One region of the Anaerocolumna sp. AGMB13020 genome, then DNA from elsewhere that is predicted to be linked to it. Evidence: riboswitches for the same ligand, from Rfam matches in the RefSeq annotation. Region 1 holds a riboswitch; the other holds the start of a gene.
What was found. Region 1 has a riboswitch for cobalamin ahead of R2R35_RS06580 (DUF4430 domain-containing protein). Riboswitches for the same ligand answer to the same signal wherever they lie in the genome.
Positions count from the first base shown of each region.

Region 2: linked by a shared signal. The riboswitch ahead of R2R35_RS09025 (energy-coupling factor ABC transporter permease) and the one ahead of R2R35_RS06580 (DUF4430 domain-containing protein) in region 1 are both predicted to bind cobalamin.

Region 1 is NZ_CP136910.1:1,659,651-1,663,602, forward strand. Features, by position in the region: gene R2R35_RS06575 (hypothetical protein) at 67-258, shown strand; cobalamin riboswitch at 1,008-1,214, shown strand; gene R2R35_RS06580 (DUF4430 domain-containing protein) at 1,313-1,717, shown strand; gene R2R35_RS06585 (hypothetical protein) at 1,914-2,471, shown strand; gene R2R35_RS06590 (ASKHA domain-containing protein) at 2,509-3,952, opposite strand, start outside.
Region 2 is NZ_CP136910.1:2,276,255-2,280,206, forward strand. Features, by position in the region: gene R2R35_RS09010 (energy-coupling factor ABC transporter ATP-binding protein) at 1-483, opposite strand, end outside; gene cbiQ (cobalt ECF transporter T component CbiQ) at 513-1,289, opposite strand; gene R2R35_RS09020 (energy-coupling factor ABC transporter substrate-binding protein) at 1,321-1,617, opposite strand; gene R2R35_RS09025 (energy-coupling factor ABC transporter permease) at 1,607-2,368, opposite strand; cobalamin riboswitch at 2,651-2,846, opposite strand; gene R2R35_RS09030 (hypothetical protein) at 3,233-3,598, opposite strand; gene R2R35_RS09035 (sugar phosphate isomerase/epimerase family protein) at 3,862-3,952, opposite strand, start outside.

The DNA of each region.
Region 1 (3,952 bases):
TTCTAGAATAATCCATAAACCTAAAAAGTGCAAGTGTTTATTTGCTCATTATTGGTGGAATGGGTTGTGGGGGTGGACGCTGGATATGAGGGGAATTTATGCATTTTGCTGTTCGAGAACCCTTATTCTACTAAAATGCCAGCAACTGTTCAAAAGCAGGGTAAACAGCGCCAAACTCGCCTGGTAGCTATGGCTGCGGTAGTTTATTGTGCTCAGACAATGGCACTGCTTACCCTTATCACAGTTTCTGCCATTTAAGTATCCTAAGGAACCTCTCAATGCATCATGCATAAATTCCCCTCATATCCATCTGTTTGTCTACATACGGAACCTGCGTTTCTTTCGTATTGTTAACTCGTATATTTCATAGTAGCTGAATACTATAACGAGGTTGTGAATAATATGAAATTGGCACTTAATGTTGAGATTGATTCTGAGTATTTTCTATTTTTTATCAATAGTGGTGTCTTAGTATAATTATAGTGATATTGGTTCTGCGTATTTTCTATCTCCTAATGAATAGTGGTATTATAGAGTAATTATAGATTAATCCAGTCACCTATTAATTAAAATTAATATATAATATTTTATCGTTATTTATGCTGCTGACTTCAGATTATCAATTTACCATTTAAGGTATGATGAGATACAAATAGCAAATATATGGAATGAAATGTAGTGAATATGCAGATAATTGAGGGTTTTGTTTTAGCGGTTTGTATCGAAAGGCTCCTTATGACACTTAAGCGGCAGCTGTCGTGACTAGCGGGAAAAGTGCCAGTGTTTGAGCAGCTTCACGCTACCGATGCCACAGCGCTGCAGCGAGTTTGGCACTTTTTCCGCTTCTAGGAACGGCAGCTGCCACTTTAGTGTCATAGGGAGCCTTGAGCAACAAACCGAAAAAACAAAACCCTCAATTATCGTCCGTCCCCTAAAACTCTTTCCCTTTAGAACCGGAATACCTGCCTATAAAGTTGACAGGCCATGATACTAATGTTATACTTTATAAGTCTAAAATGGCAGTAAGTGGTCGCTGTTAATGGCGACATAATAGGGAAACAGGTTAAAGTCCTGTGCGGTCCCGCCGCTGTATGTGAGGAGTCTGTAGTTACCGCATGATTTTAGAATTCATGCAATCACTGGGGTATCCCGGGAAGATTAATTGCAGATATAGATTCATGAGCCAGAATACCTGCTTGCTGTCCGTACCGCATAAGATCCACGGAAGATGGAGAAATGGTACTTTTAATTTGCGTGCCCTTCTTTCCTGTTCACCGGATAAGGGTATTTTTTATGTTTAAGGAGGAGAATTATGGATAACAAAAGATCAATCAAAAAGCCCCTTATTGGCGTTATTATTTTCATCGTTGTAATTGCAGCTATGGCTGTTCTATACAATGTCTTTAAACCCGAGACCAGTAAAGGTGCTAAGACCATTACCGCAGAGGTTGTTTTAGCGGATGGCACAAGTAACTCTTATGAAATCAGTACCGACGCGGAATACTTAAGGCAGGCACTGGAGGAAAAGAAACTCATTGAAGGAGAAGAGTCCGAATATGGTTTGTATGTTAAAACAGTTGATGGCGTAACTGCTAATGAAGGCAATCAGGAATGGTGGTGCTTTACCAAAGGCGGTGAGAGCATCAATACTGGTGTTGACACCACTCCCATTGCTGATGGTGACCATTTTGAGATAACACTGGCTGTTGGATATTAGTTAGGCGTGTTATGGTACGCAGGGTAAGTGTGCTATAAAACTTTTACCTAATTTTACAGTGTCGCAAGCTTGCTTGCATTGTGTATGGGTATCCTGTGAATTCCTTATATGCATAATTCACAAATACATAATTTACACCCTGATATTATAGCAGAGCCACATCTGCAGGCAGATACGGCATGCAATAGGAGCTAGTATGAAAATTAAAGATATTGTCATTATCGGTCTGCTTAGTTCTGTACTTTTTGCTGTACAGTATATTCTCCAGGGGATTCCTAACATCGAACTGGTGTCTTTGCTGATCCTGGTTTATACCTCCATCTTAAAGAAAAAAACACTCTTCATTATTGCAGTATTTGTACTGCTGGAGGGTTTCTTTTATGGTTTTGGTATTTGGTTTATCGGCTACCTGTATGTCTGGTTTATTCTTTATCTCATTGGCAGATTGATTACCAGAAGGACACCTCCCCTGGAACAGTCCTCTATCATATGGGCGTTGGTTTCCGGTAGTTTTGGTTTATGCTTTGGTGGTTTTTTTGCCTTTATCAGCTTTTTGATGGGTTTGCAAAGCGGTGGTTTTCAAGGCGGGCTTAACAGCGCTTTTGGTTATTGGGTAAGCGGTCTGACTTTTGATATTATACATGGTATCGCTAATTTTATAGTTGCTCTTGTCTTGTTCAAACCTGTTTATAAGGTGCTAAACAGGCTGATGAAGAATTACTACGATGACGGCTGTCAGTCTATGAGTTCCTGATCATAATGCAATTTATACCAAAATGAAAGCCTTCTCCTTATATCAATTTGGGAGAAGGCTCCATTTTTCTTATTACCGGAAAAGACAATGCTTTTATAAATTCTTCTTCAAAGGATTCTTTGCCTGCAAGCTCCAGATGGTATACCTTCCGGCTGATTTCCTCTGCTTCTTCCATGGTTATTTCCTGCAGTAAGAGTTTTTTAGAACCGGCTAAGGCTCCGTTTCCTATATATTCTATAAGCTCTTCTTTTACATCCGGCAATAAACCTACACCTATGGCTTTGGTAACAGATAGTTTACTGCCAAAGTTTCCAGCAAGATAGATTTTATCAAGTTCCTGTACCTGAAGGCCTGCTTCCTGTAAAAGAAGTGCTATACCTGCTTTTATTGCACCGGTTGCCAGCTGAAACTCCCGAATGTCCTTCTGGGTGAGAGTTATTTCTTTCCGCTCTCTTTTCCATATTCGGAACAGATTCTCATCTCCTGCCACTCCTAAAAGCCGTCCGGTTTCATCGATATCTTGATGTACATAGAGTTCATAGATGCATTCTATAAGACCAGAACCGCAGATACCAGTTGGAGATACCTTCCCGTCTTCTTCCCCGATATAATGAAGCTCCAGCTTTCCATTTACCATTTTTGCTGATGTTATTGCACCGGCTTCTGCTCTCATACCACAAGAGATATTGCCACCTTCAAATGCAGGTCCGGCGGCGGTAGAGCATGCGGTCAGTCTTCCCTTGTTGCATAATACCATCTCTCCATTGGTACCGATATCCATGAGTAGAATCTTCTTCTTTTCCTTTTGGAGTCCCGTACTTACTATACAACCCATGGTATCTCCGCCTACATGTCCCCCAATTCCAGGCATTATAAAGACTGCTCCGTTCTCCTCTATATTAACGCCTGCCTCTTTGGCTGTCAGTGTAACACCGGTATAGCTGTCCATCTGAAAAGGAGCTCTTGAAAGCCTTCTTAAGGATCTGCCCAGAAAGAGTCCTGTCATTGTTGTATTTCCGGCTATCGCTGCTCTTTTTATCATGCTGACGTTTATTCCATACTCGAATGCCAGTTCATTTATGAGTTTGTTGCAGGCTTTTAAGAGTATATTCTTCAGGATTTCCGTATTTTTCTGATCTTCTAAGGAATAGGTAATACGGGACACTACATCTCCTCCATAGATTCTCTGAGGATTCAGCAGTCCTTTCGATAATACAGATTCACCGGTGCCCATATGATAAAGTACAGCTTCTACCGTTGTTGTTCCAATATCCAATACCACACCGAAGTTCTCATCATCCTTAACAGTTATTGGATTTCTTTTTATACCACCCAAAGAATAAATATCTCTTTCATGGGTTGGTTTATTTATAATTACGCAGGTATCATCTTCCGGGAAGAAGCAGCAGGCTAATCGAAACCCTTGTTCCCTTTCTGCTCCCGTCAGATGCTTCAATTCGTCTGCTGTAAAAAGTCCGTTA
Region 2 (3,952 bases), 620 kb from region 1:
CAATATCTCCGGTTCCATGACCAATATGTCAGCTAAAGCTACCTGCTTTTTCTGTCCTCCGCTCAATGCATGGGTTGGTTTGTGGCGAAAAGGCGTTATACCTAACTCCTCAATCACATTATCTACTCTTCGTTTTACCTCCTCCTGGCTTAACTCCAGATTACAGGCACCAAAGGATATCTCCTGATAGACACTGGAGGCAAATAGCTGATTATCCGGATCCTGAAATACAATTCCTACTTTGCTTCGAAGCTCTAAAAGTTCTTTTCTCTTATATATAACCGGCTTCCCTTTATAGTTTATCGTTCCACTCTGGGGTCTTAAAATCCCGTTGAGACATAAAAACAGTGTGGACTTGCCAGACCCGTTCCCACCTACAAAAGCCAGCTTTTCTCCTTGCCTGACTGTAAGACTTAGTCCATTTAAAGCTTTCGTTCCATCGCTGTAAGTATAAGTAATCTTATCGATTTCTAAGACATTCATATGTTTCTCCAATTCCTGGGATTCAACTCTCAAACTATATTTTTTAGAGAATAGCTGCATATACCTAAAACAGTGACTAATAGAATTACCGCTGCTATTTCGCCTTTTCCGGCCTTCTTCTTCTCCCATAAGACCTTTATGGTACCATCGTAACATCTTGCCTCCATCGCATCATAGAGCGAGGAGGATTTCTTCATCGCCCGGATAAAGAGAATAGAAAACAGCCCTGTGCTTCCCTTAAGCGCGGTCCTGAAACTGCGGTTGCCCAGTCTGCTCTCCTGGGCCGTGGTTATCCCTGCCGCTGTCTCATAAAGCACAAAGATAAAGCGGTAAATTAACAACAATAATTCCGATAGAACTGTGGGACAACGAAGCAGCTGAAGTACTCTCAGGATATCCGTAAATGGTGTCGTCAAAGAGAGAAAATACAGACAGGTTACTGCCCCGAAAGCCGAAGTGATCAATTGCAGTCCAAAAATAAGTTTATCACTTTCAAAGTAATAGAATAATCCAAAGATTTTAATAAAGGGTTCCTCAACCTCATGTTGTGATATTCCAAAAAGAATAGTGACAGTACTGAGAAGCAGAAAAGCGAAAGGCACGCACATAAGTCTTATGTAATCAAATACAGGCGTTCCTCCCAGAATTACGGTCAGCCCTGTCATTAACAGGAGAACCAGAAAGGAGAATAAAACTGATCTTGCAGCTACACACATCAACAGGGTAGTAACCGCAAGAAATGCTTTTAAGACCGGACTTTTATCCCTAAGCCTGGACGAATAGGATAATTTATCAATTAACAGCATATTTTGTTCTCCCTTCAGCTCATCACGAATTTTATTCTTTTGTGTACTTCCTTCTTTCCTTCAGTACGCCAATACCATAGCCAAAGATACCGGCACCAAGAGCTGCCTGAAGACAAAATAGCAGGGATTCCGTCTCCCCGCCCGGCGGCTCGTAAACAGGTGAAAACCAGGGGGTATATTCCTCCCCACCGGTAAGCTGGCTGATTGCCTGAGACGCCGCATCATCAGAACCACCGAATTCGGAATCTTTGATTACTATCAGCGGAACCACTGCAATAACAACACACAATAATATTAAGAGAATTGCTTTCTTTCCATTACTGTTCATTTTTGATTCCTCCCTTCATAAAGCCGATTTCCTTCAGCTCATTGCCTGCATAGGAGCTAAGTGTCATTACAACCAGTGCTGTTACAATACCTTCAATAATTGCAATCGGCACCTGGGTAACCGCAAAGATACCCATAAATTTAACCATGGAGGCTCCCACACCACCTACTTCTGCCGGGTAAGCAAGGGCAAGCTGCAGAGAGGTAACGCAATATGTAAGCAAATCACCGAGTGCAGCAGCCAGAAATACTGCCGTGAGCTTTGGCAATTTACATTTCAAGCTGAGCTTATAGACAGCATATGCCACAAAAGGACCGGCAATTGCCATAGAAAAGGTATTGGCCCCAAGGGTTGTAAGTCCGCCGTGAGCCAGTAATAGCGCCTGGAATAGTAAAACGATAACACCAAGGATACTCATTACGCTTGGTCCAAATAATATGGCTCCAAGACCGGTACCGGTAGGATGGGAGCTGCTGCCCGTAACGGAAGGTATTTTAAGAGCGGAAAGCACAAAGGCATAAGCTCCGCACATTGCCAGTACAATCAGAGCTTTTCTGTGTTCTGTAACAATTCGTTTCAAATTAAAATAACCGGCTGCAAAAAAAGGAATGCAAATTATCCCCCAGGCTATACAAAATTTCAGGGGAAGATAACCCTCCATAATGTGCATGGCATTTACTCTGGGTGTAATTGAAGCACCAAGACAGATGATTGCCAAGGCCACCACAAATTTTTTCTGTTTCTTATTCATTTTTTCTCCAATCCTGCACTTTCATTTGTGCACTCAATATGTGCCTGGAATTTTCAGGCACAACTTTGCCGTTGAAAGTTTACTCTTTCAATCTTCTCCCATTCATAAGGCGAATCAGCCTTCCTCATGGTATAACTGATGTAAATAAAAAATACCCTTACACGCTGCTCACATTCGTATACGAACGATTGCAGGGTGAAAGGGTACCCTAAATAGTTTCCTGTTAATACCGGTCAATACAGGAAATGATTGCATACACAGAGCCATCGTCCGTAACTTGTGTATAAAACATACGAAAAGGCAGGTCTTCTGACTCAGGCTTCCTTGCAACAGTTTATCTTCCCATCTTGTGACAGTGATTATGCGGTAACTGTTACTCTTCCTTTACAGCGGCGGGACCGTATGGGCTTTTCACCCATTTCCCTATTATCTTGTCTGCATTTTAAATGCTCCAAGCACCTTTTAGTATTTATATTTCTTTTAAAGTGTATCATTATGGAGGGGTTGTGTCAATCTAAATGGAGGTGAGGTTATAAGACGTGGGGTTGTGGCAGTGGACGAAAACCCGGCTTCCTCTTTGTACGTTTTTGTTCGGATAAGAACCCTTATTCCACTAATACTTCCGTAATTGCTTAGGACAGTTCCGAATAAACCAAACTCGCTAATGAACCATCTATGGTGTTCGTATGGTCTCTTGAAGCTCAAACAGTGGTTTATTCGGAACTTGGCGCAATTACGGAAGTATAAGTGTCATAAGGAACCTTTCCGAGACAAAAACTTCCAAAGAGGAAGCCGGGTTTTCTGACCTTTTTAAGGCTCTTTGCAATAATATTCAATACAAGACTGCTTTTTATATTGGGTTTTTTATTTCTTCTCGGTTTTTATTACGTAGTCTCTGGCTCCTTCTATTCTCTTTACAGTTAAAGAATAACCGCCTTCGAGAATTCCTCTGGTGGTAAAGAAGGGCCTTATCTGCTCTTTTAAAGCTTTAGCCAGTTCCTGGGGAGTCTCGTATTCGGATACATCCAATTCTTCAATTAGTTTTAAGGTTTCTTTGATTCCATAGAGCTGCTTTTCATATATTGTCAGGTTTCCATGATATATAAAACTCTTTATGGTCCGGTTGGCATGGTCTTTGTGGGAGGCTTCTATATATTCTGTAATGTCATTTATCAAATCTTGCAACTCTATTTTTACGATGTCCAAATATTTACTCATTTTTCGTACCATTGCAGCACACTCCTTCTTTTCCTATAAATCCCATTACGATTTATGACGACCAGCAAGTTGCATTTAGTTTAGATGTTTATATTTTAACATATTCTTGCAGTTACAACAATAATTTACTTTCATAGGATATTTGTGTACTTATACAATATACTTATGTTTGGACATTTATTTTTTACTTTTCTTATAAAAAATTACATATATTTCTAATTACAGAATTTTTCCCTTGTGATTTTTATAATCACTAATGTAGTTTCATACTGTCATCAGATCTCTGATAAATACTTAAAATCATTTCTGATGCTCTCCCATACAGGCTTGTCATAATCTTCGTGTTCCAGTACAAAATATGCGGCA